Regions from separate parts of the Paenibacillus sp. FSL K6-1558 genome, predicted to be linked through region 2. Evidence: riboswitches for the same ligand, from Rfam matches in the RefSeq annotation. Region 2 holds a riboswitch; the other holds the start of a gene.
What was found. A riboswitch is a leader RNA that binds a small molecule or an ion and turns the genes downstream of it on or off. The one in region 2 is predicted to bind glycine.
Positions count from the first base shown of each region.

Region 1: another riboswitch for glycine. It lies ahead of sdaAB (L-serine ammonia-lyase, iron-sulfur-dependent subunit beta); the one in region 2 lies ahead of gcvT (glycine cleavage system aminomethyltransferase GcvT).

Region 1 covers NZ_JBBOCV010000001.1:4,317,395-4,332,810, reverse strand. The annotation lists gene MHI38_RS18855 (PAS domain-containing hybrid sensor histidine kinase/response regulator) at 1-1,733, opposite strand, end outside; gene MHI38_RS18850 (ABC transporter permease) at 2,044-2,778, opposite strand; gene MHI38_RS18845 (ABC transporter permease) at 2,780-3,496, opposite strand; gene MHI38_RS18840 (ABC transporter ATP-binding protein) at 3,493-4,407, opposite strand; gene MHI38_RS18835 (sensor histidine kinase) at 4,526-6,091, opposite strand; gene MHI38_RS18830 (response regulator transcription factor) at 6,088-6,771, opposite strand; gene MHI38_RS18825 (alpha-glycosidase) at 7,143-8,897, shown strand; gene sdaAA (L-serine ammonia-lyase, iron-sulfur-dependent, subunit alpha) at 9,144-10,079, opposite strand; gene sdaAB (L-serine ammonia-lyase, iron-sulfur-dependent subunit beta) at 10,069-10,758, opposite strand; glycine riboswitch at 10,873-11,009, opposite strand; glycine riboswitch at 11,014-11,187, opposite strand; gene MHI38_RS18810 (LolA family protein) at 11,379-12,476, opposite strand; gene MHI38_RS18805 (HAMP domain-containing sensor histidine kinase) at 12,489-13,988, opposite strand; gene MHI38_RS18800 (response regulator transcription factor) at 13,985-14,698, opposite strand; gene pstB (phosphate ABC transporter ATP-binding protein PstB) at 15,011-15,416, opposite strand, start outside.
Region 2 covers NZ_JBBOCV010000001.1:2,198,624-2,214,039, reverse strand. The annotation lists gene ptsG (glucose-specific PTS transporter subunit IIBC) at 1-785, shown strand, start outside; gene MHI38_RS09445 (HPr family phosphocarrier protein) at 863-1,138, shown strand; gene ptsP (phosphoenolpyruvate--protein phosphotransferase) at 1,131-2,843, shown strand; gene gcvPB (aminomethyl-transferring glycine dehydrogenase subunit GcvPB) at 3,097-4,605, opposite strand; gene gcvPA (aminomethyl-transferring glycine dehydrogenase subunit GcvPA) at 4,692-6,047, opposite strand; gene gcvT (glycine cleavage system aminomethyltransferase GcvT) at 6,044-7,186, opposite strand; glycine riboswitch at 7,416-7,516, opposite strand; glycine riboswitch at 7,520-7,642, opposite strand; gene gcvH (glycine cleavage system protein GcvH) at 7,988-8,380, shown strand; gene MHI38_RS09415 (PTS mannitol transporter subunit IICB) at 8,823-10,286, shown strand; gene MHI38_RS09410 (BglG family transcription antiterminator) at 10,353-12,461, shown strand; gene MHI38_RS09405 (PTS sugar transporter subunit IIA) at 12,463-12,897, shown strand; gene MHI38_RS09400 (mannitol-1-phosphate 5-dehydrogenase) at 12,894-14,039, shown strand; gene MHI38_RS09395 (cysteine-rich CWC family protein) at 14,332-14,562, opposite strand; gene MHI38_RS09390 (endonuclease MutS2) at 14,747-15,416, opposite strand, start outside.

The sequences.
Region 1 (15,416 bases), 2.1 Mb from region 2:
TCCAGAATATCATTCAGGATGTTCAGCAATGCATCGCCGCTCTCTTGAATAATCTGGGCGTACTCTCGCTGCTCCTCTGACAAGTCTGTACCCACCAATAGCTCAGTCATTCCTACAATGCCGTTCATCGGTGTCCGGATTTCGTGACTGACGAGAGACAGGAACTCGGACTTGGCTTGTGCAGCGAGCTCAGCCGTTTCCTTGGCGCGAACAATTTCACGTTCACCGGTAACGTCATTAAAAACAACGACCGCACCACGAATCTGACCCTCATCAATAATCGGAGTTACTTGATACTGTACAAGGAAACTACTGCCGTCTTTTCTCCAGAACACGTCCTCCGTCACTGAACGCGCATGTCCATCGAGCACCGTCATGTGAATCGGACATTCTTCTTTCGGAAAATAACTTCCGTCTGCACGCGTGTGATGGATAATCGGGTGTGAACTTTTACCAATGAATTCATGAGCTTCATAACCGAACATGGATGCCGCAGCCGGATTCATGAACATGGTAATGCCATCCGCATCGAGACCGTAGATTCCTTCGGTAACGGTATTGAGGATCAACTCATGCTGCTTGCTCAGCTCCTGAATACGCTCCGTGTACTCCTTGCGCTCCGTTATATCTGATACTATACCGTAGACACCAACTACTTCGTTATCTATAATAATCGGCACATTCGTTACCGAAACTTCGATCTTCCGGCCACTGGAATTTACAACACGAGTCTCATAGTATTGAGGCTTCCCCTGCTTCACGAGCTCAAATCCAGTTTCCCCCTTCTGCAGTTCTCGTTTATCCAGGTTCGACAGAAAGGACTGCCCGATGAGTTTGCTACGCGGAATATCAAGCATTTGCACCATATTGCTGTTCACAGCACTATAATTCCCTTCCAGATCGAGGGAGTATACCGCAGCTGGATTATATTCAAACAATGACTTGTACCGCTCACGGCTTTCGCGAAGACGTCTGTCAGCATCTTTCTGCTGGGTAATATCCCTGCTAATGCTCACAATTTGCGTTATTTTGCCATGTTCCCCGGTCACGGGCTTCGCCAATGTCTCCATCCAGATGTAATGCCCATCTTTGTGTAACACTCTCATCTTGCAGCCATGACCAATATTAGAAATGAGCAAAGGGTCCGGATAATCTCCCGGGTAACAGTAGGATTTAAACGATTTCCCTGCGACTTCCTCCGGCTCATAACCAAGCAGTGCACGAACAGATGGAGAGACATACAAGAGTTCACCATCTATAGCACAGGTTGTAATCAGATCTTGCGCATGTTCGGCCAATACCTGATATTTCTCTTGAGTCTGTTGCAGTTCCTGTTCGATGATTACTTTATCCGTCACATCCTTGGCAATACCATAGATGCCGACGACATCATCACCTTCTGTAATCGGTATATAGGTCACCTGTGCATGTTTCACAGAGCCATCTTTATGATAAAAAGCCATCGCTTCGCTGACTGAACGTCCAGCCAGAACATCTTCGATGAATTGCACTCTTCTATTTTCACTCTCAGGCGGGCTGATGCGATCCCGACTCACCCCTGCAAGCTCTTCAATCTTGTAGCCAGATAACCGTTCAAACGAAGGGTTAGCATCGATGTGATTCCCTTTAATGTCCATCACATAGATGGCATCCGGGTGGTTAAAAAACAATGATCGGTAAGAGCTACCCTCAGAAATAATTCGTTTCAGGGTTTCCGTTTTATTATGATCCAAAGGCCTACCCCTCTTTTCTCAGCCAAAATCTTCTTTCTTCATCACATTACATATGCGCCATTTTCGGCTGTAACAGTCTTACCCTCGAATAACCATGTTCGCCTGACTAGAAACAGCTTTTTTTATTTTACCAGATTCTCGTCTCATTTTGCTTATCAAATAGGATGAAATTCACATCAATAGGCATGAAAAAGATGGGATTTGCCCTTTATCGCATAATATAAAAAAAAACTGAGACTGTCTGCATACCAACTCTTTGGATGCACAGCCTCAGGAAAGGTTCATTTGTTATTCTCATCGAACGTATACTTTATACTTCCTTCTTCGAAAAATAAATCATGCCCATCGCAATGAATAACACGGCGCTGCCACCAACTACGGCTAGAAGTGTGCCGAGCGGAACATTGAACGCACCGAACCCTGTTCCCTCAATGGGAAGCATCAGAATCATCGGCTGTGCCCATGGATAATACGGGCCATACGTTGCGGAGTTTGCAACCAGAATGTTAGGTATCGTTAGCGCGAAGTTCAGGGCAAGCGGCGCGGCGAAACTGCTCCAGATCAGAGACACAAACATCTGTAATGCCGCCAATGGGATACAAGCCAGAAGTCCAAGCAACATTTTACTGACAAGGAATCCCCAAGGTACCGGTGATGCCATCCCATGGATTAATCCTGTCAAAACGATACTTCCGAATAGAAGTAACTGTGTACCAGCGAGGAGCAGTAACACCATTGTGAATTTGCCTAAATACACACCTGTACGTGTAAGTGGCAGAACCAAGAGCTGTTTCCATCCACCCCCTGCATGTTCAAAACGGCAGACAAATGAGGTGAACACCCCTGTCAGCATCGGTAACAAAAGCATACCGTGAATCATCACCATGGCTGACATCAATGCAATCCAATCGCCCGATGGGGAAGAGAGCAGACCGATGAGCAGTGCGATCAAGGGACTGATTAGAACCAAAAGCGAGATTGGCGATTTGGCCATTTTCAAACGTTCCGCAGATAAGATACGAAAATAGGTTGTAGCAAAATTCATATCAGGCCACATCCTTCCGACTGAAGTGCATCATGCCTATCAGCAAAATGAGGATTCCTAAACATGCACCCATTGCTGCGTATAAGTAAGCGTTAGGCGCACTCCAAGCCATCTGTGCCCAAGCAAGTGGAAAATGTGGAGAAATGCTGAGTGAAAACATACCGGTAATCGCAAGAATAATGCCGAATGTAACCGGTAGCGCCTGATTTTTGGATACCAGCGTAAACCATAATTCAATGGACAATACAGGCAGTGCGCCAGCTAGCGGCATAAGCCCCAGCTTCAGTGCCTGTGCCCACGGTATATCTTTGGCATCGAAACCAAGCACAAGTCCCAGTCCAACAACCCCCGCCGTTAGCAACAAACATGAGATCATTAGTAGCACACAGGCCAGCAGAAACTTTGCAAGATAAACGGCTGGCCTTTTAATTGGCATCGCCAGAAGTTGCTTCCACGACCCCTGCTCATGCTCTATTCCGGCGATCATCGAACTCAAAATGGTTGCGCCCAGCATTAAAGCCAGCGGCACAAAAACAACCACGTTTCCCAGCAGACCTCCCCACAAATTATCGGCATACTGCTCTTTCAGATAATCCAGCCGTAATCCGAAATTCAGAGCCTGCATGGCCGTCAAGCCGATTGGGGCCAGAAACACCAGAAACCAGATGCCTTTGCCACGAATTTTAAGCCAGTCGGCTGATAATGCACGTCCTGTCATAGGGAAGCCCCCTCGCCAATGACACGCATGAAGAGATCCTCCAAAGACTGTCTCTGTTCTTCGACCCGGTATACATCATGATCCTGTTCAATCAATCGGCGTACCAGCAGTGCGACTGCGCTGTTATCCATGTAGGGGAAGGTAAGCTCAGCACCCTGTCTCTGACCAAATTGCCCCTGCTCACGAGCAAGCTTCATGGCTGCCTCCGGTTCAGACACCGTGAGCCTGATTGAGCTGCCTGTCTGACTATGGAGACTCGCCATCGTGTCCTGCATCACCATTTTGCCATCTCTTATAATACCGACACGACTCGCCATCTGCTCCACTTCACTCAGCAAGTGACTGGATACAAGAACGGTGATGCCATGCTCCAGCGGCATACGTTTGATGAGTTCCCGAATCTCCTGAATCCCCGCGGGGTCAAGTCCGTTCGTTGGCTCATCCAAAATAAGCAGCTCCGGTTCACCGAGTAGCGCGCTGGCAATGCCCAAACGCTGTTTCATGCCGAGGGAATACCCTTTTACATTTCGTTTAGCATCTTTTGTCAGATCAACAATAGATAACACTTCCGCAATCCTTGACTTGGGTACATTGATAATGCGGCGCAGTACCTCAAGATTCTCTACCGCATTCAGATGACCGTAATAGGAGGGGTACTCCACCAGAGAACCTACACGCCGTAAAATGTCCATACGGTCCTTGCGAATATCTTTGTCGAAGACCCGGATGACACCTTTGGTCGGTTTAATCAATCCAAGAAGCATGCGGATCGTTGTTGTTTTGCCGGCACCGTTAGGACCAAGGAAGCCGTAGATATCTCCTTTTTTAATATGAAGGTCAAGTTCACGAACCGCTGCACGGTCCTTATATGTTTTCCATAAATTCGCTGTTTGAATAATATTTTCGCTCATTCATTATCACCTCGGAACTATCGTAACCCTCCAAGGTTAAAGCCAGCGTACATCCAAGTTTAAGTTTAGTTTAAAAAGAAACCTCTTCTGCCTGCGTTCAAACTTCCCGATCAATCCCTTAGCCGCTGTATAGATAGGTACGGACACCCGCATCTGAGCTATCTACCCGCTTCCGCAAGCCCATCTCACGAATCAGCAGATCGACAATGGATAAGCCAAGTCCTGTGCCCTTCGTACCCGAATCCGGCTGAATTCCCGGTCCGCGATCCTCGATCACTACGGCAGTTCGACCCTGAATCTGCTCCGTGGAAATGCGAATATATTTTCCGCTTGCCGCATGACGAACTACATTTTGAAACAAATTATCCAGCACACGCCGCAGCCCTTGCGCATCTACATCCCAGATTAACGGAGTTTCAGGCAGGTCAATATCGATCTCAAACTCTTCCTTCTCCCACACCGGATACCAGGAAGCAGCAGCTTCCCTTATCATACGCAGTGCATCTTTCTGCTCCAGTTTTAAAGTATATCTTCCACTAGTCAGCAGATTATACGTGAGCAAATTGTCGATCAGTTCACCAAGATCCTGTATCTTGCCTTCCATTCGACTCAGTGCCCGCACGCCTTGATCACTTAGGTTTTCTTTATTCAGTGCATGCATATGCCCGCGAATTACCGTAAGCGGTGTTCTCAGGTCATGGGATAACCCTGCCACAAGCCGTTTGCGAAGTTGCTCCTCTTCCCGTTCACGCTGAAGGCTATCCGTTAACTGATGTACCATCTGGTTAAAGGATTCCTCCAAATGTCCAATCTCATCCGATCTCTTAATGTCCACTGGAAGTGGTATACCCTCCTTGCCCGGGGTAACCATAGCAGATTGCAAGTGAATCAGTCGTTTGCGAATTTTGGCGAAGAACAGAACGGACATCACAATAAAGATCACAAACACAATCAGCATCACTGCCCCGAAATAGATGAATTCTAATACCCCGTTATTGGTGATGTTTTGAATGAGCTCACGAGGGACTTCAATCACCATAAACCCTTGTCCCTTATTCACATTTACTCCGCCAATAAAAGAAACCACGGTTAGAGGATCGCGATACAAGGCTTCCTTCATGAACTGAACCGTATCATTTGGTGTCCATCTTGCCGGGATTCGGGTCTCTGCTTTTTCTCCAGTTGCGAGCGACCACTTCAGAATGACGTCTGTATTTAAAGACGCCGGCTCCCCTTCCGAGGTGACTGAAGGATGCAATGATTTAGACTTCAGTACATCCGCCTCTTCACCGCCAAGCACTATCTTCGTTCGGCCTGCCGCATCTACACGATACATAGCCGATTTAGGGTATTTCTCCTGCAGTTCTTTCATCCGTTTATCTATGATTTGGTCAGAAGCCCCGCCCAGCTTTTTGGATTCCATAGCCCACAGTTCGGTAATTTGGTCAGCGTTTCCGTAAGGTGCTTCTTCACTAGAGCTTACGTTATTGATGACTACAATAAAAACCGTTGCTACCATCGGTACCACAACAGGTACAAACAGAAAAGCTGCCAGAATCAGTAGCATGTATCTGGACATCAGTGATCGCCCAAACTTTATTTTGGGACGGATAGGCTGTCCTGTTTCACTGCCTCTGTTCTGTTCAGACTTCCTTGCCTTCCGTTCTCTATACCATCTGATCATGGCTTCTTCACACGATAGCCAACACCGCGTACTGTCTGAATAATGACAGGATTGGCCGGATCAATCTCCAGCTTCTCGCGCAGATGCCGAATGTGCACCATCAACGTTTTGTCCCCATCCAGATAAGACTCGTTCCACACCGCTTCATAGATCTGCTCTTTGGTGCGAATCATGCCCATATGCCGAAGCAAATAAGCGAAGATGTGGAACTGTTTACCGGATAAAATAATCTCTTCCCCCGTCTGCTCATTCACGATCCGGTTATCCTGCTCATAAATCGACAGATGATCCAGCTTAAGTACCGCTTCACTTGAACCTACTTTGCCTGCTTTCCGCAGTTGAACCTCAATTCGCGCTGCAAGCTCGTCCGGATGAAAAGGTTTGGTCACATAGTCATCGGCAAAATCAAGCCCATGCAACTTGTCATCAATGGATGTTCTGGCCGAGAGCATAACGATGGGCACAGCAGGATATTCTTTTTTTAATCGCTGGCCTACCGTGAATCCGTCGAGCCCTGGCAGCATGACATCCAGAATGACTAGGGAGCAGTCTGCCACAGCCTCGGTGGCCCCTTCACCGCTCCCAAGCCAGACGACCTCATATCCACGCTCCTCCAGATCTTCTCTCACCCATGTTGCAATTTCCGTATCATCCTCAATGTATAACAGTTTGTTTTTCATCTATGTACTCGTTTCCTTTCCGTTCCCTTTGGGTTAATGATATATCTGGGCGGCAATGCTTATCTTTATGATTTTTGGCTTTAAATTTTGAATGGGGCGAACCTCCCCGCGAGTTTAAATGCAAGCCTGGTTGCACAAGCTACAATGTCCGTTGCCTAGGCCTCAGTACATTCCATGTCGCTCGTTTAGAGCCTGCCCTCTCTTTTCATACCCTCATTATAACGCAATCTGCAGTCACGTAATATGAAGCTATATCTTTCAGCAATAATGTCTACATATCACCTGTATTACTGTACTACTAGCATATTTAATCGAATTTAAATGAATTGGTCTCTGCTTACTTCATTCATATCTGACAGGAGGAATTACATATGCTGCTTGAAGCCATCTTCCACCAACCGAAACGAAACTGGGCCTATGCCTATGATCAGGATACGATTCGTCTACGTCTGCGTGCCAAAAAGAATGATCTCACCGAGGTGTATGCCCTGACTGGAGATAAATACGCGTGGGAGGAAACAAAAGATATGGTTCCTCTGACCAAATTGACGTCAGACTCTATGTTTGACTACTACGAGGGGGAAGTGAGACCTCCGTATCATCGATTGAAGTATGCTTTTTTGCTCAAAAGTGGAGATGAACACATCTGGATGACCGAGACGGATTTCCAAGAGGAGGAGCCCGATGACCCAGGCCGCATGTTTCAGTTCCCATATCTTCATGCCGGAGCTGTGTTTACACCCCCAGCATGGGTGAAAGATGCTGTGTTTTATCAGATTTTCCCCGAGCGCTTTGCCAATGGCAACCCGGATATCAATCCCAAAGAGGTTGAACCTTGGGGCGGTGAACCTACACCCTTTAATTTCTTTGGCGGTGACTTGCAGGGTGTAATCGACCACCTTGATTACCTCAGTGAACTGGGCATTAATGCGATTTATTTTACTCCGATTTTCGAAGCTACAACCAATCATAAATATGATACCGAAGACTATCTGCGCGTCGACCGCCATTTCGGTGATGCTGACACCGTGAAGCGTCTGGTGAAGCTGTGTCATGAACGGGGTATTCGTGTACTGCTGGATGCCGTGTTTAATCATTCAGGCAAAACATTTGCTCCTTTTGTCGATGTACAAAAGCTTGGTGCCAAGTCCAAATACAAGGACTGGTTTCACGTACATGAATTCCCGCTGGACGTGAAGGATGGCATTCCAACCTATGAGACATTTGGATTTGAGGCTCATATGCCCAAGCTGAATACAGAGAATCCCGATGTGAAGGCCTACTTGCTCGAAGTAGCGGAATATTGGATCAAGGAAGTTGGCACGGACGGCTGGCGTCTTGATGTAGCTGATGAAGTGGACGATGCTTTCTGGAGAGATTTCAGGCGGGTTGTTAAGGAAGCCAACCCAGATGCCTACATTCTAGGTGAGATATGGAACGAATCTTCTTCCTGGCTACAAGGGGACCAGTTCGATGCTGCCATGAACTATCCGTTCACCGCCGCCGTAAATCATTTCTTTGTGGAAGATAAGATGCACGCTGAACAATTCGCGAGTGCCCTTGGCAGGCAGCTATCTCGCTACCCACTTCAAGCGAGCGAGGTGGCATTCAACTTACTCGACAGTCATGATACTCCGCGCCTGCTTACCTTGTGCGAGGGCGATCAACGCAAGATGAAGCTGGCTGCCTTGTTCCAGTTCAGTTATATGGGAGCCCCATGTATCTATTATGGTGACGAGATCGGGCTCGACGGAGAACATGATCCAGGTTGCCGCAAATGCATGGAGTGGGACGAAGCGAAGCAGGATCGGGAGCTACTTCACTTTTATCAAAAGCTGATTGCTCTGCGTCATGCTCATCCTGCACTGCGTGCAGCAGGAACCATTCGTTTCCTGCAAGCCCAGGAAGGCGGTAGCCAGCTTGTGATGGAGCGGCAAAGTGACGAGGAACGCATCCTCATTCTGTTCAACCGTTCTGAGGAAACCGCCATCGTTGAACTGGATGCAGGAGAGCAACCTTGGACGGAGCTGTTTGAGGGCAACCATCGCACCGCTCTGGAAGACGGTGTGCTTGCCATTGAACTGCCTGCTTACGGATATGCCGTGATGCGCACAGAAGTAAAATAGATGCCTTTTGGAAACAACAATAAATGACTGCCTTCTCCAATTCTGAGTGGTTGACTGCTATCTTGGCGGTTTAGGCAAACTGGACAAACAAGCGTCTCGCATAACCTGAGAAAACCAGGTTCGCGGACGCTTGTTTGTTATGAAGTAATAACGACTAACATGCTCTAATTACTAATTTAATTGATAATCGGAACTTGGTTGTGTGCTCCTAAGCTATCTGCCCCTGTCCTGTATATGATCCACTTGCTATTCTGCCTCTGAGCCTGTTGTTGATGTTTCGGATGACTCATCCGGCAAGCGCTTGGCCTTTGGCTTCGCCAGCTTCTCCATCATCTTGCGGCCTGTAGGTGTCTGAGCGAGCCCACCTTGCGCTGTCTCGCGGTGACGGCTTGGCATCGCACTGCCTACCTCCAACATCACGTCAATGACTTCGTCAGACGGAATGGCACTGCGTACACCAGCGAGTGCCATATCTGCGGCAGCCAGTGCAGTAACGGCACCGAGTCCGTTGCGCACGATGCATGGAATCTCTACCAGGCCAGCAACCGGATCGCAGATGAGGCCCAGTGTATTTTTCAAAGCCAATCCTACAGCATGCACTACCTGCTCCGGCGTCCCTCCACGAAGCTCCACCATCGCACCGGCAGCCATGCCAATCGCTGATCCTACTTCCGCCTGACAGCCGCCCTCGGCCCCTGAAATAAATGAATTGTTGGCGATCACGTATCCAATAGCACCGGCGCAGAACAATCCATTCACCAGATGTTCATCCGTCCAGCCAAATCGTTCCTGCGAGCTGATAAACACACCCGGAATGATGCCACAAGAGCCCGCTGTTGGCGTAGCCACGATCCGTCCCATGGAGGCATTCACTTCCGATACGCAAAGTGCATAGGCCATGGCAAGGGCAGAAGCATCGCCAGAGCATGTTTCGCCTTGGCGAATATATTCGGCCATCTTTTTCCCGTCCCCACCCGTCAGTCCGCTACGTGAGGTGGTATCTTCTGTAAGTCCTTTACGAACCGCTTCTTTCATCACCTGGTAGTACTCCGACATTTGCTTTACGACATCTGTTTCGGGTGTGTTAGTCTCCTGCACCTGCTCTTCAATCATCAACTGTGCAATTGTTTTGGACTCCGCAGTGCAGATGGTGTTTAATTCATGTAGATGTTTAAACCGCATCCGGATCACCCCCTCTCTTCAGATCAATCACACGAATATCCAGCATATGATCCAATGAACGCAGTTTGTTCAACGCGTCTTCACTCGGCGGTGCATCCATCTCCATTGCTGTAAGTGCCTCACCATCACGAGCCTTTCGATCCACTTGCATATAGCCGATATTCACTCCGGACGAGCTAATGGTTGAGGTCACGGATGCCAGAACTCCCGCTTTATCGGCATGACGCAAAACAAGTGTCGGAAACTCTCCACTGATCTGTACGCGAAAATCATTTAATGCATGCACAGATACACTGCCGCCACCGATGGAAGCACCTATTAAAGAGCATGCCCGTTCGCCGTGCCACAATTCAATCTTGACCGTGTTCGGATGAGGAGCCGGTAGACCGCTGGTGTAAAATTCAACCTCCATGCCTGCTTCATCTGCATATTGCTCTGCATCCGGTATACGCGGATCATCTGTAACGTAACCCAGCAAACCACCGATTAGTGCCAGATCTGTTCCATGTCCCTGATAGGTATCCGCAAATGAGCCATATAACGTAAGCCTTGCACGTTCCGGTGTACATCCCAGCCACTGACGCGCAATTCGTCCCAATCTTGCAGCACCGGCTGTATGTGAACTGGATGGTCCCGTCATCGACGGGCCAATAATTGAAAAAACATCTTTAAATCGCACCTGTTAACCCTCCAATTGGTTTTGTCATCGATATCTGGACAAGACCCACCACAATGTTCCTGATTTACTGATTGATGACATCAAAAAAGGACAGAAGAAGGCCGTTAGCCCTCTCTCTGTCCTTGATACCTGAGAGTTTCATGATTTTAAGCCAGGAAGAACAAGGCCGAGTACACGCAAGCACTCATCTGTTCAGCAATCTGACAATCATATACCCCTTGGGTGGCGCTTCTTCCGCGCACTCTCCAGAGTTGCGTCCAACGACGGTACATTTACCTGAGAGATTAACGGTTATGCCGGGTGCATAACTGCTTGCTCCTTCGGTGCCCAAGCCATCTGTACAGTACAGTTCTACATCTTAAATTGCATTAATCATGCCTACTTGTACTGTATTGCATCATCCTGCTAGGTCTCTCCCGCTCGTTATCATTCGCTATATTCTGTTATTTCCTTAATGAAAGTTCACCATTCTGCCATGCATTCAATCATATACAGCGTAATATGCCATACGCTATATGTCAATAAAAGTGACGTAATCTCGAAGCACATCATTTCTATATACGATATGCTCCTTTCGTTCATATGGTTCAAAGCTTGTTCATTTTTCTCTATCCGCAATATTATTTCGCTTGCTTCGTTATTTGCAACTCATCTACCCACATCTGTAGTTGTTCTTCTGTCCAAAAATCATTTTCGCCCATGACCGAATAACGAAGACCATCCTCGCTCCACGACAAGTTCCGAATGATAGACATATATGAACCTTCTGTATCACGAATGTTAACTTTCTTTTCCTCTGGAAGCAGTTTTTCATTACCGTTTTCCCCTGGTGCTTTAAATACGGTCATGCTGATCTCTGGTTTGTTATCCTTCACATAATACAGTGTCACTTCATCCCGGCCTTGTTCACCCATAGATGAAATGAGCTCAATTCTCGATAATTTCATATCCGCTCCGATATACTGTAGGAAGGGCTGACCAACGGCCTGCACTGCCTCTTCTCGTGTGATTTCTCGGTTATTCATCACGTCATTCATTTTTTTCACTTCAACATCTGCAGGAATATCCAGCGTGAACGTCTGGTCTGTGAACTCAGGATTGTAATTGATCTGGTCATATAGAAACTCTGACTTGGTATCCCCATACGTACTCGTGGCTTTCACAACCATCCATTCTTTCGGGTTTATCCAATACTCCGAAGACATGGAGAGTGAATCCTTATCCTTCGGAGTTAGTTCAATATGAATGACCTCCTGGTCCTGAAGCTTTTCCTGACCCAGCATCTTCACATTATGGTTATCACGCATACGTTCCAGTTGATCCACCAGCATCTGCTTCTGGGTTTGGTTGGGTTCCTGCTGGAGCGCTGATGAATCCATCGCAATAGCGGTCTTCGCCTCTTCTTCATAGAGCAGAATCTCTGAACCGTTATGAACCGCATAACTCACGTTTCCGTTTTCATCGGTCTCGATCCGCTTTTTCCCTGTTTTTCCGTCGACCCATTCCTTCACGTGTATCGTGCTCGTAATCTCACTATCTGTCCACATCTTCATCGTACCTTCGGCATAGTATGACCCTGGCCCAGACTCGGATGCAATTACTTTCTCAATCATATCCGCTCCTGACATCCCAAGCATATCTTTCTCTGCGCATCCAGCAAACAATGAACCTGCAATCAAGGCCGCTCCCATCAGCTTCCATCCCATTTTTATCATCATTCTCACCTTTCCTTAAGTTATATCCTGTGTTTCATCCGGGTTCCTTCGTTCCGGCAATCGACAAACAGCTACAGTCCCATATCGTTCAGAGGACCACATGCGTATATCTCCTCCATGCTTTAATGCGATTCTCTTTGATATGCTTAATCCTAATCCAGAGCCTCCTGCATAACCGCCTAGTTGCTCTTTGTGATATTGAACGTACGGCTCAAAAATCCGCTCCAGCTGTTCTGCCGGAATAGGAGGGCCTTCATTTTGAACGATAAGCAATGTCGCACCATTTCTGTACGCATCCAGTTCTGCCCCCAGTGATGGATCGATCCATTCCGCCAGTTCTGATGCTGAATCCATTACAGCGAGCCCGATTCTACCTTGGGGAGGAGTGTAGCGAAGCGCGTTATGCACTAGATTATCGGTCAGACGCATCAGGGATTCAGGATGAATTCGATAGCAATGATTGGTCCGAACAGACATCTTCATGTCATACTCATCACGTTCCGCAAGACCTCCGTAACTGCCAAGCAGCATCTCAAAAAACTCTTCCCCTTCTACCTCAACCATAGCAAGCTCTGAATCTCTGGAACCCAATGCTGTGTACATCTCCAGCTCACCGATCATCTGTTTCATACGCTCCACATTTCTAGCGATGACATCTCTATACTCTTGTCTCTCTAATTGTCTAGAATCTCTCTCCATACTAAGTGCTTCCGCATAAGCACTGATGGACATGAGAGGTGTCTTTAGGTCGTGTGACAGAGAAGCTACAATCATCTCTTTTTCTTTTTGTTGCCTCTCCACTTCCTTCTGGGTCTGCCTGATGGTTTGTTGCATCGCATCAAACTGCTTTAACAACATACCCATCTCATCACTGTGACCGTTGACCCGGATCTCATCTGGTTCTTCTCCATGGGCAAATCCATGCATCCTGTTTATCAAAACTTTCATAGGGAAGAAAAGCTTGCGGGATAACAACCACAACACTGTTCCGTACAAGAGAACAAAAAATACCACTGATCCACCGATAACCCATGTCGTTCGAAGCGATATTCCTTCAAGCCGATCCTCACGCAACATCGTTATTTCATAAATCCCTACCAGCTCCCCTTGATCCCAAACTGGTTTTTTCAATGAAAATGTGCGGTGTCGAATCTGAAGATGATACAGATTTCGATATAATTCAGAGCTTCTTACCGTATATCCACCTGTTGACCAGGTAATATCCCCGCCAGATGTGTACACCCGAATCCCAGAAGGTAGATAAAGATTGAAACTTAGCTGTTCGCTGGCAAGCGCAGGGAGGGTTTGATCACGCTCAGGCGAATTCAGCTGATACAGCGTTGGATCATTTAAGACCTTTTCTATCGGTGCAATGCGTCCTGTCATTTCAACATACTCCGCTACTGCACGGTGATTTTCATAATAGCTATATAAGGAAAATAAAGCCCACCCTGCCGCCACAGGCAAAAACATCACGATCAGGAACGCAATCATCAGCCAATATTTCAGTTTCATTTAACCCGTTCTCCAATAAAGCGGTATCCACTGCCCCATATGGTTTGAATCCAGCGCGGCTGGTGCGGCTCATCTCCCAGCTTGGCCCGCAAACTTTTCACGTGCACAGTAACTGTAGCGGCGGAGCTTCCTTCTGCCGATTGACCCCACACATGTTCGTAAATCTCTGTTTTCGTAAAGGCTCGGTTGGGGTGCGAAGTCAGCAGCATTAGCAATGCTCCTTCTTTAGCTGTGCACTGCACCTCTATACCATTCAGTCTCACCTGCTGATTCAGTGGGTGAATCGTTAACCCATCGTTGTATTGCTGAAGCGATGCATTGGACTGACCACCTTGATATCTACGATATCTGTTCAGGTGGGCTTTAATTCGAGCCGTAAGCTCCGCCAAACTAAAAGGTTTGGTGATATAATCATCTGCGCCTAAGCCAAGTCCTTCTAGTTTGCTTTCTTCCTGGGTCCGGGCACTCATGATCAATACCGGAACATCGCTGATCAACCTGACATGTTTGCATACTGTAAATCCGTCCATCTCCGGCAACATTAGATCAAGTAGTACAAGATGATATAATCCGTTCTTGAAATCTTCCCAGCTCTCCAGTCCACTTGATGCCCAGGTCACTGCATACCCTTCACGACGAAGATGGTCCATTAAGATCCGGGCAATTTCTGGATCGTCCTCTACTAACAGTATGTTATTCTTGTCTGTCATTGCGCTTTCATCCTCCCTGGATTAAAGTGTAGCGAAAAATACTCGTGATGCTGCAAAGTTTATAGTTTCTTTAGAATTACAAATCGTCTATATCCCAGATCTCTAAACCGCACTCTACAACAAAAAGAGCACCCTGAACTTCAGGACGCTCCGTCTCATAATGAAATTTCAAATAAGTTGCCGCTTAACTCATGTAATGATTTCTCGATATTTATTTATCCTAGCATGGTGCATCCTATCCGGCAAACATTTAGATAGAGCAAAACAAGGCTCCCGGATAGACTAATCCAGAAGCCTTGTTTTTGTTTTCAATTAACCAAAACGCCCCATAATATATTCCTGAGTCAAGCGGTTGTCCGGGTTAGTAAAAATGTGCTCCGTCTCCCCGTGCTCAACCATACTGCCCAGATAAAAATAAGCGGTATAATCCGAGATGCGAGCCGCCTGCTGCATGTTATGGGTAACAATAACGATGCGTAGCTCCTGCTTCAACTCCGAGATCAATTCCTCCACTTTACCCGTAGATACAGGGTCAAGCGCAGATGCAGGCTCGTCAAGTAATAGGATCTGCGGGTCTACAGACAGTGCGCGCGCGATACAGAGACGCTGTTGCTGTCCACCTGAAAGTGCCAAGGCTGACTCATGTAGCCTGTCTTTCACTTCATCCCAGAGAGCAGCACGGCGCAAGCTTTTTTCCACGATTTCATCCAGTGCCTTC
Region 2 (15,416 bases):
CAGGCTCCACGGACGATCTGCCTCACAATATCCTCGAAGCCTTTGGCGGGAAGGAAAACATTAAACATCTGGATGCATGTATTACTCGTTTGCGGATTGAAGTGAATGAGAAATCCAATGTACAAAAAGATCGTTTGAAACAATTGGGTGCATCTGGTGTGCTTGAAGTGGGTAATAATGTTCAAGCCATCTTCGGAACACGTTCCGATACGATCAAGTCCCAAATGCAAGATATCATTGCAGGGCGTACACCTGCACCAACTCCAGTTGCTGAAGTTAAACCAACTCCTGAAGAGGAGAAAGCACAAGGAGAACAAGGTGAACGCATTGTCACAGAGGATATCGTGATGCCAGTCAATGGTGAGCTGATGGATATTACCAATGTACCTGATCCAGTCTTTGCTGAGAAAATGACAGGTGACGGGTTCGCCATTTTGCCACATGACGGAACGATTACATCCCCTGTGTATGGTAAAGTATTTAATGTATTTCCAAGCAAACATGCCGTGGGCATCATGTCCGACGGCGGTAAGGAAGTGCTTGTACACATAGGTGTTAATACGGTGAAACTGAAAGGCCAAGGTTTCAACGTACTGGTTCAGGAAGGTGACCTGGTATCCGCAGGACAACCGATTATGGAAGTGGATCTGGAGTATGTCAAAGCGAACGCTCCTTCGATCATTTCTCCGGTGATATTCACCAACCTGCCAGAAGGTTCTACCGTCACTTTGAAGAAGAGTGGCGTGCTCAAAGTTGGCGATCAGCCGATCATTGAGATAAAATAAGAACTGTTCCAACGATGGCAAGCAAGTGTAAATATATGCAATGCCTAAACTAAACTACTGAAAGCGAGATGATTGTAATGCAACAAACATTCAGAATTACAGACGAAGATGGTATCCACGCACGTCCGGCAACTGCCCTGGTTAATACAGCAAACAAATTCAAAGGTGCTGAATCCTTCGCAGAAGCTAACGGCAAAAAAGTAACATTGAAATCCATTCTGGGCGTTCTTTCCCTCGGTCTGGAGCAAGGTGACACCATCAGCATCATCGTTGAAGGTGAAGGCGAAGCTGAAGCTCTTCAAGCTCTGACAGACGTTATGGTTAACGAAGGGTTGGGCGAAATTAATGCTTAATGTTTCCGGGATCGCGGCTTCGGCGGGTATTGCTATCGCCAAGGCGTTTATCTTGGAGCATCCTGACTACTCTGTAGAAAAACGCCAGATTAACGACGTTGACGCAGAGATTGCTAAACTTGACTCGGCGCTGGGTAAATCCCGCGCTGAGCTTGAGGCAATCAAAGAGCGTACTTTACAAGAGCTTGGCGAGAAAAAAGCAGAGATTTTTGCATCGCATTTGCTCATCCTGGATGACCCGGAACTGATTGATCCGGTAAAAGCGAAGATCGCTGATGACATGATCAATGCAGAATTCGCATTGAATGAAACAGCTTCCCAGTTCATCTCGATGTTCGAAAACATGAAGAGTGCATACCTGCAAGAGCGTGCTGCGGATATGCGTGACGTTACGAAGCGTGTGCTAAATCACTTGCTTGGTATCGACTTCATGAGCCCGGCTGAAATCAGTGAAGAAGTGATTGTGCTTGCAGAGGATTTAACACCTTCTGATACAGCTCAATTGAACCGCCAATACGTAAAAGGTTTTGCAACCAACATCGGTGGACGTACTTCTCACTCCGCTATCATGGCTCGTTCGCTTGAGATTCCGGCTGTGGTTGGAACGAAAGACATCTTGGCTCAAGCGAAACAAGGAGACTTGATCATTGTTGACGGTCTGGACGGTCAAGTTCTGGTTAACCCTACAGATGACGTCGTTGCTGAATACCGTGCCAAACAGGAACAGTATGATGCACAGCGTGCGGAGTGGAGAAAACTGCGTGACGAACCAACGGTTACGGTGGACAACGTTCATGTGGAACTGGCTGCAAATATCGGTACGCCGAACGATGTAACAGGTGTATTGGAAAACGGCGGCGAGGCGGTAGGCTTGTATCGTACCGAGTTCTTGTACATGGGCAGAGACAAGCTTCCTTCCGAAGACATTCAGTACAATGCTTATAAAGCGGTACTCGAAAAAATGGAAGGCAAACCTGTTGTAGTTCGTACACTTGACATCGGTGGAGACAAAGAGCTTCCTTATCTGGATCTGCCAAAAGAAATGAATCCATTCCTCGGCTTCCGCGCAGTTCGTCTGTGTCTGGACCGTCTGGATATCTTCCGTACTCAATTGCGTGCGTTGCTGCGTGCAAGTGTACACGGAAACTTGCGTGTCATGTTCCCTATGATCGCAACACTGGGTGAATTCCGTGAAGCCAAAGCTGTCCTGCTCGAAGAGAAGGAAAAGCTGGTCGCTGAAGGGATCGCTGTTTCCGACAGCATTCAACTCGGGATCATGGTCGAAATTCCATCAACAGCTGTAATGGCAGATCAATTCGCCAAAGAAGTGGACTTCTTCAGTATCGGTACTAACGATCTGATTCAGTACACGATGGCTGCTGACCGGATGAATGAGCGTGTATCTTATCTGTATCAACCATACAACCCAGCTATTTTGCGTTTGGTCAAAATGGTTATCGATGCAGCGCATCGTGAAGGTAAATGGGCTGGCATGTGCGGTGAGATGGCAGGAGACGAAACAGCAATTCCATTGCTGCTTGGTCTTGGACTGGATGAGTTCAGCATGAGCGCAACTTCCATTCTGCCAGCGCGTAGCCAAATCACCAAATTGTCCCGTGCGGACATGCAGGAACTCGCTGCCAAAGCGTTGGAAATGCAAACCGCTGAACAAGTGGTTGAACTGGTTCAAAGCATTCAAGCGTAATTTTGCCGGAGTTTCCTCCGGATTTGAGGTCTTTCTTTTTCCGATAAAGGGCTGCGTTATTGCAGCAATATTGCCGGTGTCCACGATCCAGTGGGGCCGGCTTTTTTTGCTTTTTTATCGTAGTGACAGGATAGCTACTCTTACAAGTGAATAAAATAAAATAAAATCCCCTTATGGGAGTGAGAGAATATCTCATCACGCACAGGGGATTCTGTCACCGAAATAGACTGTATAAAAAATTAGTTTAACTTATTTAGCTACAAGCACAGTTTAATACAGGTTTGCGTGCTGCGGTCGTTTCATCCAGACGAGTTACCGGCGTGCCGTACGGAGCGTTGAGCACCAATTCCGGTGTTTCTTCGGCTTCCTTCGCAATGCGGATCATTGTATCGATAAATCCGTCCAGCGTCTCTTTGCTCTCGGTTTCCGTTGGCTCAATCATAATGCACTCCTCGACATTAAGCGGGAAGTAGATGGTTGGCGGGTGATACCCAAAGTCCAGCAGGCGTTTGGCTACATCCAGTGTGCGTACACCATACTGCTTCAGGCCACGGCCTGACATGACAAATTCATGTTTGCACACGCCAGGATAAGGAATCTCGTAATGAGGTGCCAGGCGAGCCATCATATAATTGGCGTTCAGCACAGCACATTCGGACACACGGCGAAGCCCTTCTGGTCCATAAGTGCGAATATAAGCATAAGCACGAACAAGAATACCGAAGTTACCATAATAGGCTTTGACCCGACCGATCGATTGATCTCCTTCGTAATCCAGAGCGTACATGCCTTGATCATTTTGAACAACCATCGGTTTAGGTAAGAACGGGATCAGGCGGCTCTTCACACCGACAGGTCCGGCACCAGGTCCACCACCACCGTGAGGTGTACTCATCGTTTTATGCAAATTCAGATGCACCACATCAAAGCCCATATCTCCCGGACGTGTAATGCCCATGATGGCATTGGAGTTAGCTCCGTCATAATACAATAATCCGCCAGCTTCGTGTACGATGGACGCAATATCTTGAATATCCTTTTCAAACAAACCGAGCGTATTCGGATTCGTCAGCATGAGTGCTGCGGTATCTGAACCGACTGCTGCACGGAGAGCATCAAGATCGACCAAACCGTCCGTACGCGACGGGATTGTCACCGTTTCGAATCCAGCTACGGTTGCGCTGGCCGGGTTCGTGCCATGAGATGAATCGGGTACGATAACCTTGGTACGCAGTTCACCACGGCTTTCGTGATAAGCTCGAATCATCATAAGCCCGGTCCATTCCCCGTGTGCTCCGGCAGCAGGTTGCAGAGTTACGGCATCCATACCGGTCAGACCTGCAAGATCATTTTGTAAAGTATGGAGCAGTTCGAGAGCACCTTGAAGACTGGATTCATGCTGATACGGATGGATTTTGGCAAAGCCGTTGTAACGTGCTACATCTTCGTTGATCTTTGGATTGTATTTCATTGTACAGGAACCAAGTGGATAAAAGCCGTTATCTACCCCGAAGTTGCGGCGGGACAATGCCGTATAATGACGAATAACATCAACCTCGAATACTTCCGGCAACGCGGCCGCTTCCGAGCGCAGCATTTCCCGGGGAATCAACGTATCAGCATCCTGACGGGGAACATCACATTCCGGCAAGGAATAGGCCACACGTCCGGGACTGCTCAGTTCAAAAATCAGAGTTTGTTCGGGAGCAACGGATGGTGCGACTTGCGGACTGGTTGGGGTTCCTAATGCTTGCGAGTCCACTCCAGTCTGCTGATTGACTGACTGATGTAGGTTAGATGTTTCCGATGAAGCTCCCGCAATGGTTACTTTTGTGGTCGTTTCCTGAGTCACAGCGATCCCTCCAATACACGTGCGAATTCATCGATCTCTTCTTTGCTGCGTCGTTCGGTGACCGCAATGAGCATATGTCCTGCCAGTTCCGAATATTCACGTCCGAGTTCATAACCGCCGATGAAGCCTGCATCCAGCAGTTTCAGCTGAAGAGCATCCACATCGGTTTCTTCAGGGAGCTGGATGACGAACTCGTTAAACGTAGGAGCAGTAAAAGTAAGTCTCACTCCGGGAATAGCTGTTAACGTATTTCGTGCATAGTGACTCTTCTGCAAATTCAGATCAGCAACATCAATCATGCCTTGTCTTCCCATGGTAGACATATAGACAGAAGCACTAAGCGCTAATAACGCCTGATTTGAGCAGATGTTAGATGTCGCTTTTTCGCGGCGAATGTGTTGCTCGCGGGCTTGCAGCGTCAGCACGAAGCCTCGTTTGCCGTTGCGATCGGTCGTCTGGCCGACGATTCGACCAGGAATCCGGCGCATGTGAGCCTGGGACACGGCGAAGTATCCGCAAGTGGGTCCGCCGAGCGAAGCGGCGATTCCGAGGGGCTGCGCATCGCCTACGACGATGTCGGCCCTCAGCTTGCCTGGGGCTTCCAGCAAACCGAGCGACAGCGGGTTGGCGCTCACCACGAGCAGTCCTTTGTGCGTGTGCACAAGGTCGGCAGCCTGTTTTATATTTTCCACGGCACCAAAGAAGTTCGGGCTCTGAATCATAACCGCTGCGGTATCTTCCGAAATTGCCGTTTGCAGGGCATCCCAATCTGTAACCCCATCTTTATAACCAATCTCTACAATCTCCAGACTCAGGCCATGTGCGTACGCCTGCAATACTTGACGGGCTTCAGGGTGAACGGTGCGAGATACAATAAGCTGTTTACGACGGGTAGCTGCGGCGGCAAGATTGCCAGCTTCTGCAAAAGCCGTTGCACCATCATACATACTCGCGTTGGCTACCGCCATACCTGTCAGTTCACAAATATACGACTGAAATTCAAAGATAGCCTGCAATTCTCCTTGGCTGATCTCCGGCTGATAAGGGGTGTAGGCTGTATAGAACTCCGAACGGGAAATGACATGGTTGATGACCGAAGGGATGTGGTGGTCATAGATGCCTGCGCCGAGGAAGCTGGCGTGTGTTTCAAAGTTGGCATTGGAGCCAGCTTGTTTCGACATATGGCGAGTTAAGGCATATTCATCCAGTTTGGAGGACACAGGCAACTCGCCTTGGTAACGAATTTCCTGCGGGATATCTTTGAACAAATCTTCAAGAGTATCCACGCCGATCGTGGCCAGCATAGCGCTCTGGTCTTGTTCTGTCATGGGGATGTAGCGGTGCTTGCTCATGCTTGCTCAGCTCCTTGGGTAGGTGTCTTTGACGTACGTGTCCGTTTATGAAAAGGGGTCTTGACGACCTCGGCTTTTAGCTTTTTGCCACGAATCTCAATCTCCAGTGGTGTACCCAGTGCAGTATATTTGCTGTCAATCAGGGCAAGCCCCAGATTACGTTTCAAGGTCGGCGACTGTGTACCGGTTGTCACTTCACCAATCTGAACGCCATCCGCATAGATCGGGTAATGGGGCCGCGGTATGCCACGCTCCAGCACTTCGATACCGATCAGCTTGCGGGCAGGGCCGTCATTTTTTTGTTGCAACAAAGCTTCGTGTCCGATAAAAGACCCGGCGTTCAGTTTCACAAACATGCCCAGCCCTGCCTCCAGTGGAGAGATGGTTGGTGATAATTCCTGCCCGTATAAAGGCAACTTCGCTTCGAATCGCAGTGTATCACGTGCACCAAGTCCTGCTGGAACGAGGCCTACATCAGCACCGGCTTCCATCAGTCCGTTCCATACGAGGGCTGCCTGATCAGCTGCAACATACAGTTCAAAGCCATCTTCTCCGGTGTAACCGGTTCGTGATAGCAGCAGCTTTACTCCGCATACCTCGGCATGCTGCACGAAGCGGAACGGTTCGATGGAGCTTGCATCTATCTCTGAACCTGTAACCTTCGAGAGAATATCGACCGCTAAAGGGCCTTGTAGCGCAAGCAACGCCGTTTGCTCGGAATCATTGGTGATGTTCACCCCAGGTATAATGTGCTCCTGCAACCATGCCCAGTCTTTGTCGATATTGGAGGCATTGACGACCAGCATGTAGTGTTGCTCCGCGAGTTTATAGATGAGCAGATCATCCACTACACCGCCATCGGGATAACACATCAGTGTGTATTGTGCCTGACCTGGTACAGTTGCGGTCACGTCGTTGGTTGTCATGTTTTGCAAAAAGGCTTCTGCCTGTTCACCCGTTACGGTGAATTCGCCCATATGGGATACATCAAACAGCCCGGCGCGCTCGCGCACGGCTTCATGCTCTTTTTGAATACCGCTAAACTGCACGGGCAACTCCCAACCGCCAAAATCAATGCAACGTACACCTTCATATTGCGCGTATAGGGGGAAGAGTGGTGTTCTTAATAAATCAGACATCCAATCACCTCGTCATGGGCCGTAGTAGGCCAAGTATGAAAACACGTTCTGTGAGCCAGATCAATAATGCTTAAGTAATTTTGGTAATCGAGAGTTAACAGCCGACTGTTCTACATTTTTTCATTGGTTATGTTCAGTACGATTCTAGAACCTGCAATTCATTTTTTGGGAAAAAGGAAAAGGACAGGCCAAAGAACCGGCATGCCAAGTAGCACGCTGTATTCTTAGGCTCTGTCCCTTGTACCTGAGAGTTACCCCGCCGTTTATTCAGACAGGTTTCCCCTTGGGTGATCATAACGTCCGTATAGGACGATTAGATGCTCTCCAGAGTTGCGTCCTGTAAAAGTCCTTTTGCCTGAGAGATTCACCCCCGCTTGTCGGTGGTTTACTCCTTCGGCGCCGCCTCATGCACATCCCCAAACCGGGTGTACGGGCAATCTCTCCCTTTACATTCATCCGCGGTTCATACGTAGTCCAATTAACTTCAGTTGCTCTTCTCATTAAAACGTGAATACAGTCCTGATGTCAAGAACGATATCATTGAAATTGTGTAAAATACGAATATTTAATGTTTATACTATATTAATGTTCGGTTATTTTAAAAGAGTGCGCTTACTATTCTAATATTCGCCATTATATGCAGAAAGAGTAGTGTGAGGTTACACAAGGTGGGTATCGAAATTGAAATAAACTGTGAGCTAACTTGACATTTGAATCTGAAATATCATACGCTATTGTCTGGGAAAAAGGTGAAGGTCAAAGAACGCATGCACTCATTAATGAAAAGCGAGGCGGATATCGATGAGCGAATTGAGAAATGATTTCCTGTACAGTAAAGAGCACGAATGGGTGCAAACCGTAGGGGAGGATACCGTACGTATTGGCATTACCGAGTTCGCGCAGCATCAGCTGGGTGACATTGTGTTTGTAGAATTGCCTGATCTTGAAGCCGGTGTAAAAGCAGAAGACAGCATCGGTACGATTGAATCCGTCAAAACGGTATCTGATCTGTTCTCACCTGTCAGCGGCACCATTGTTGCAGTGAATGAAGCTTTGCAAGACTCGCCAGAACTGGTGAATAGCTCTCCTTACGAAGAAGGTTGGATGATCGAAATCCGTGTCGATGGAGATGTAACAGCTGCATTATCCACATTGCTGAAGGCGGATGCTTATCTTAAACATACTGAGGAATAGAATTCGACTGGATTGTCGAGTTGATTTGTACTTATTGACATATATAATCCTAATTGAATATAAAAAATCTTGCTATTTAAACCTGCGTGAGCTATGAGCTTATGCAGGTTTTTTTGCTGTTTTTTTCTGCATATTGGAGGAATTTAAGTAGGAGTGACATAGCATCATGAATAAAAAAATTGCAAACGGACCAAGCTATTTTATTGCTTTGTATGTTGTATATGAATAAAGTCATAGGCAAGAAAAGCCTTGCGTATCAAAGGGTTGAGCATATATTCCTAATTAAGAGCGACTACATAATCCAATGTTGTCATCATTGTTCATGACGAAAGTACGCTTTCATTTGATTGAACAGGAAGGTTTTCTCGCTTAGGATTACAGCAGGGGATCAATGATACCCCTTTCATACGAAATAATGACTTGATTCAAGGAGGATAAACCAATGAGTAATTTGGATCAAACATCCAATTCCAAAGGTGGGTTACGTGTTGGTGTGCAACGCTTCGGACGATTTCTGAGCGGTATGGTCATGCCCAATATGGGAGCATTTATTGCTTGGGGATTAATTACAGCGATGTTTATTAAAACAGGATGGTTTCCGAATGCGACAATAGAGCAGCTTGTAGGGCCGATGATTACTTATTTGCTGCCGCTACTGATCGGTTATACCGGGGGTACGATGGTGCATGGCACGCGTGGTGGTGTCGTCGGGGCGATTATGACCATCGGTGTCATTGTCGGAACGGATATTCCAATGTTCCTCGGGGCCATGATTGCGGGGCCTTTCGGTGCATGGGTGATCAAGAAGTTCGATAAATCCATTGAGGGCAAGATCAGAGCCGGTTTTGAGATGCTGGTCAACAATTTCTCGGCAGGAATTATCGGTGGTATTTTGGCGATCTTTGCTTTGCTCGGTATCGGGCCGGCAGTAGAGGCCATTAGCAAAGTGTTGTCTGCTGGCGTACAAGGTTTGATGAACCTGGGCTTGCTACCACTCGTCAATCTGATTATTGAACCGGGTAAAGTATTGTTCCTTAATAATGCCATTAACCACGGGATTTTAACACCAATTGCAACAGATCAGGCAAGAGAATTAGGTAAATCCGTTCTTTACATGCTTGAGTCTAACCCGGGACCGGGACTAGGTATTTTGCTCGCTTATTGTTTCTTCGGTCGTGGAATGGCGAGATCTTCTGCACCTGGTGCGGTGGTCATTCATTTCTTCGGGGGGATTCATGAGATTTACTTCCCGTACATCCTGATGAGACCTATTTTGATTCTGGCAGCCATCGCCGGCGGTGTAGCGGGTACGTTAACGTTCATGCTAACTGGCGCGGGATTGGTTTCGGCACCGTCACCAGGCAGTATCATTGCCTATTTTCTGTTGACGCCAAAAGGTGGATATATCCCAATGCTTGCCGGGGTTATCGTGGCAGCTGTGGTTTCCTTCCTGATTGCCTCTCTGCTACTCAAAACGGGTAAACAGAAGGAAGAGGATCTGGAAGAAGCCTCCAGTCGAATGAAAGATATGAAGAGCCAAGGCAACACTGCAAACGCAACCATCACAGCGGATAACCATGAAGCGAACAGAGTAGCGGATATCGCAACTTCCGTTGCATCCAAGGCAAAAGCAGATGTGAAAAAGATTGTTTTCTCCTGCGATGCAGGTATGGGGTCGAGTGCAATGGGTGCTTCGATTCTGCGCAAGAAAATGAAAACCGAAGGAATTGACGTTGCTGTAACTAACACGGCGATCAGTGAAATTCCGCAAGACGCAGACGTTGTTATTACGCAAAAAACACTAACGGATCGTGCACGTTCGGTAGCACCTAATGCAGAGCATATATCCATTGACAACTTCCTAAAAAGCCCGGAATACGATGCGCTTGTTGAACGTTTGAAGTAAAAGGGAGCAGACTGCGAACCAGCTTCAAACAAGGGCAGCCGTTTTCCCAGAGCCGGAGGCTGAGATATGAGTATTACCAAAAGACAACGTGAAATCGTGGAATTCCTGTTGGAACATCCCCATGAAGTCACCGCGGGTGAAATTGCCGTTGAAGTAAAAGTGAGTACACGTACCGTGCATCGTGAGCTGCTGATGATTGAACAGTGGCTTGAACCACTCGGTATGCGCCTCGAAAAAAAGTCGGGAACCGGAATACGCATTGATTCCGGTTCAGATGACCTCAGTGCATTACGCCAGAAACTGGAGGGTAATGAATATGTAGAGTTTACGCCGGAAGAGCGTAAGCTCTTCATGCTTTGCATCCTGCTGGATGAAGCTGAGCCGGTCAAACTGCTTGCTCTCGCTTCCGATCTGAAAGTGACCGTTTCGACGGTCACCACCGATCTGGATGATCTGGAGTCACGCATTCGGCAGGCGGGTCTGAAGCTTGTTCGAAGGCGAGGCTACGGTGTCAAAATTACCGGAAGTGAAGCGATTCATCGCAGAGCCATTGCAGCGCTTGCTTTGGAAGTACTGGATGAGTCGGATCTCTTTGGTAGACAGCCTGAGCAAGGAGGCTCCATCGTTAATCAAAAGTTGCTCAGTATGATTGGTCACAGCGATGTACTTACCATTGAAAATGCATTGTGGCAACCGGATATCGAATGGCTTGAAAAGATACCTGAGCGGCAATACATGAAATTGCTCATTCAGTTATCGGCTGCTGTGGTTCGGATACGTAAAGGTTTTAACATAGAACGTTCTTCCTCAGGGATAAGAACGATTGCAGGCACTGGAACCGTGGCAGAGCAACATGAAGAGAGAGTGCCAGTTTTCATGGCTTCGCGCCTTTGCAGTGTTCTATCCTCACAGCTTGGAGTCGGCTTCTCGGATGAAGAGCAAGCTTATTTTCACCAATTGCTTACGGAGACAGAGCAACAGATCCATTCTTCACGACTGCTCCCGATCGATGATCTGATTCTGATGGACAGGGTGCATTCGCTTACGGACCAGATGCAACAAAGAACAGGTTATGCGTTTCATGAAGACCGCTTGCTACGTGAAGGTTTAATTGCACATATGGTACCGGTAATGGAGCGACTTGAAGGGCATCAGATGATACGTAATCCACTGCTGCAACAAATTCGCAAGGATTATGACACTCTTTTTGAACAGGTGAAAAGGTCTGTGTTACATGCATGGCCGGGAGCAGAAGTGCCGGATGAGGAGATCGGTTTTCTAGTCATGCACTTTGGTGCATCCATTGAACGGTTGCGAGCGTTGAAGCAGGAAATTCGGGCCATCGTTGTATGCAACAGTGGCATTGGCTCCTCGCGCATGTTATCCAGCCGGTTGTCGAAGGAATTTCCGGAGATCCAGATTATAGACAGTGTCTCTTGGTACGAAGCCGCACGAATGCCAACCGATGAGTATGATCTGGTGTTGTCTACGGTCGATTTACCGATGGAGGAAGATCAGTATTACAAGGTCAGTCCGCTATTGACAGCCGAAGAAAGCGAGAGCTTGCGACATTTTATCAAAACTACAACGTTACAGCGGCAACATCGCAAATCCCGCGACATGGGCAAGGAGACACCCACTCGTAGGATCTCCGATGCGGACGGAATGGAAGCAACGCTGCTTGAAATTGTACGCATTATCGGTAAGTTTCAGGTACATGCAATGGATAATGCGCATCTTGATTTTGCTCAAAGTGTGCTTGGGATGTGTAAGGTTGCACATCGCTCAGGCATATTGAAAGACCCGGGCGAGGTCGCCAAGTTGCTTGAGGTTCGCGAGTCGATGGGAAGTCAGAAGATTCCCGGGACGCAGCTGGCCCTTTTCCATACACGGAGTGAGAGTATCTACAAGCCGTCCATCAGTCTTTTTCAACTAGAGGAACCTCTGCTTCGAACAGTGGAGGACCCGGAAGGTGTCAGTCATGTATTACTGATGCTGGGGCCAAAGGAGTTGTCCAAAGAAAGTTTGGAGGTGCTCAGCGAGATTAGTGCACTGCTTCTGCAAGAAGAGATGATTACACTGCTGGGCAAAGGAAACAGGGATGAAATCATCCATTACCTTTCCCGTGAACTGGTTGGGTTCTATCGCAGTAAAAATGAAATTGGAGGTATTTAACATGAGTATGTTAACAAAAGACAAAGTCATCATGAACGCGACGGCTCAAGATAAATATGAAGCGATTCGTATGGCAGGACAGATTTTGAAGGATGCAGGTCATATCACTGCAGATTACATTGACAAAATGATTGAGCGTGAAGAGATTGTATCCACTTATGTCGGCAATGGACTGGCTATTCCGCATGGTACAAAAGAATCCAAAACGTTCATTCTCTCGACCGGTATCTCGGTAATTCAGTTTCCGCAGGGGGTTGATTTTGGAGAAGAAAAAGCTTATATGGTCATTGGCATCGCTGCACAAGGCGGCGAACATATGGAGATTCTGACGAGCATTGCAGTAATCTGTGCCGAAGAAGAGAATATGGAAGCACTGCGTTATGCGAAAACTGCTGAGGAAGTAATCACCATTCTAGAAAGTGAAATGGAGCTATGAAGGCCCTCCACTTTGGCGCAGGTAACATCGGACGCGGATTTATTGGTTTGATTCTGTCCCGTGCCGGATATGAAGTGACGTTCTCGGATGTAAATCAGGAACTAGTGAATGCTCTTCGGAGGCGCGGGGAGTACACCGTAGAGCTTGCCAATGAAAGCAAAGATCAGGAGACCATAACCGGAGTAACAGCCATTGATGGACGGGAGTTGCAGACAGTTGCTAAGGCCGTGGCAGAAGCTGACCTGGTTACAACCGCAGTTGGTGTAGGCATACTAAAGCATATTGCACCAGGAATTGCAGAAGGTCTGGAGCAAAGAAGACGTGCAGGTTCTGTACAAAAGCCGTTGCATATTATCGCTTGTGAAAATGCCATCGGTGGAAGCGCTCAGCTGAAAGAGCATGTGTATGCTTTGCTGGATGAGCAGGCTCGCGGGTTTGCTGATGAATATGTTTACTTTCCCAATTCGGCCGTAGACCGGATTGTACCCATCCAGAATCATGAAGACATGTTGCATGTTCAGGTGGAGCCTTTTTACGAGTGGGTAGTGGATCGCTCGCAAATGGCACCTGCATTCAAACCAATGGATGGTGTCGTTTATGTGCACGATCTGGAACCGTACATTGAGCGTAAGCTGTTTACTGTGAATACGGGACATTGCGTTGCGGCATATATCGGCTATGTGCACGGATATGATACCATTCAGAAGGCTATTGCCGATGAAAAGATGAAATCCGTGGTATATGGAGCACTGCAGGAAACGGGTCAGGTGCTGGTGAAACGCTTTGGTTTCAACCCGGAAGAACATGAGCAGTATATTGTAAAAATTTTGGGGCGGTTTGTTAATCCTTATCTGACCGACGAGGTAACCCGTGTGGGGCGCTCGCCACTACGCAAGCTTTCCCCGAATGATCGTCTCGTTCGCCCGGCACTTCTGGCGTATGAAGAAGACATGCCAGTGACACATCTCGCCATGGGCATGGGTGCGGCCTGCAAGTTTGATGTGTCTGATGATCCCGAAGCGGTGGAGCTACAAAGCATGATTCGCGAAAAAGGCGTTGAAGCCGCATTATCGCACTATACTGGTATGGATGAGAATCATCCGGTACTGGTGGAGGCAGTGAAGCAGTACAAACAGATGTAATCGGTTTGTATAACAGTAATCGAAGTCTGGCATAGTGTATTGAAAGCTCAGCGTGGATCCACTAAGGCTGGAACGTTAGCAAGTTTATCTATCTGTTTATACAGAAATATAGATGAAATAGAGATACCAAACGTAATAACGAACTTAAGTCTCCAATATAAAGAAACCATCCCTTCAAATTCATGATACAGTTCCATTTGAGAGGGAATGGTTTCTTTTATTTTTCGATCCTAGTTAACAATCGGCTCTTCATATCGCTTTTAGCGAATAAGAGCTGGTTATAGCAAAATAGTTACTCATGCTCACGTACATAGTTCTCCAAACATTGCTGACAAATGCATGACTTGCCGCGTTTCTCGGCTGGAATGCGTTCAAACACACCTTCGGGGAAGGAAACATGGCCGCACCAACATTCCGAATGTGGTTTACCTTCAGCATAGGCACAACCATTGCTTTCCCCACAAAGTGGACATATCAGAGCATTGAGCGATTGTTTGGGAGTGCTGTCCTGTTGATCAGACATGGCCTATCTCCCTCCTTTTCATTGTTTTACAATCCGGGCAATGACCTTTTGTTGATTTCAGTATAACAAATACATTGGTTTTGCTCCCAACTTTTATAATCGTGACTTACTCCATCTACACCGCAAGTACCCGTATGAGAGTAACGTATGCACAGGTTGATTTTTTAAATGCGTGGACGTACCTTCAATCTTCCGGTGGCAGCTCAATTTGTAATCCCTCGACATGCTTGCGCCCCATGAGTTTGCGTTTTTTGCGGTTTTCTTTGCTTTCCAGCACAATGTCGAGATCATAATCGGCTGGATACAACTCATCAGCAGAGATGTGCAGACGCAGACGTTTCTTATGAATTTTTAGTTTGCGGCCCCGAATCATGACCCCGATCTGTCCACGGTTATCCTCTTCTTCACTTACTATACCTGCCTGATCCAGATAGGCAACGTAGACGCGGTCTCCTTTACGAAAGGCACGTATTGGTGCTGGTGCCGGATCGGAGACGGGAGACGCACCGTTTGGAGATATAGTCTTATTTGGGACGGTCGTATGTGCATTTTGCTCTATAGAATCAGTGTGTTCCATAGAGACAGACAAGGTAGTGTGATGTTCACTATCTGTTTGTGATTGCGATTCTTTTGCAACATCTTGCATCATGTTCTTCGTGAGAGCTTCATCCACAACAGATTTGGAACGAGCAATGATATGCTGGGGCATGCCCAGCTTCAGCGCGATCGAATATGCATAGCTTTCACCGGCTTCTCCGATCCGAAGTCGATACAGAGGTTGGAGAGATACGGTATCAAACTCCATGCGTGCATTTTCAAACCCAGGCGTCGCAGAGGCAAAATGCTTAATTTCT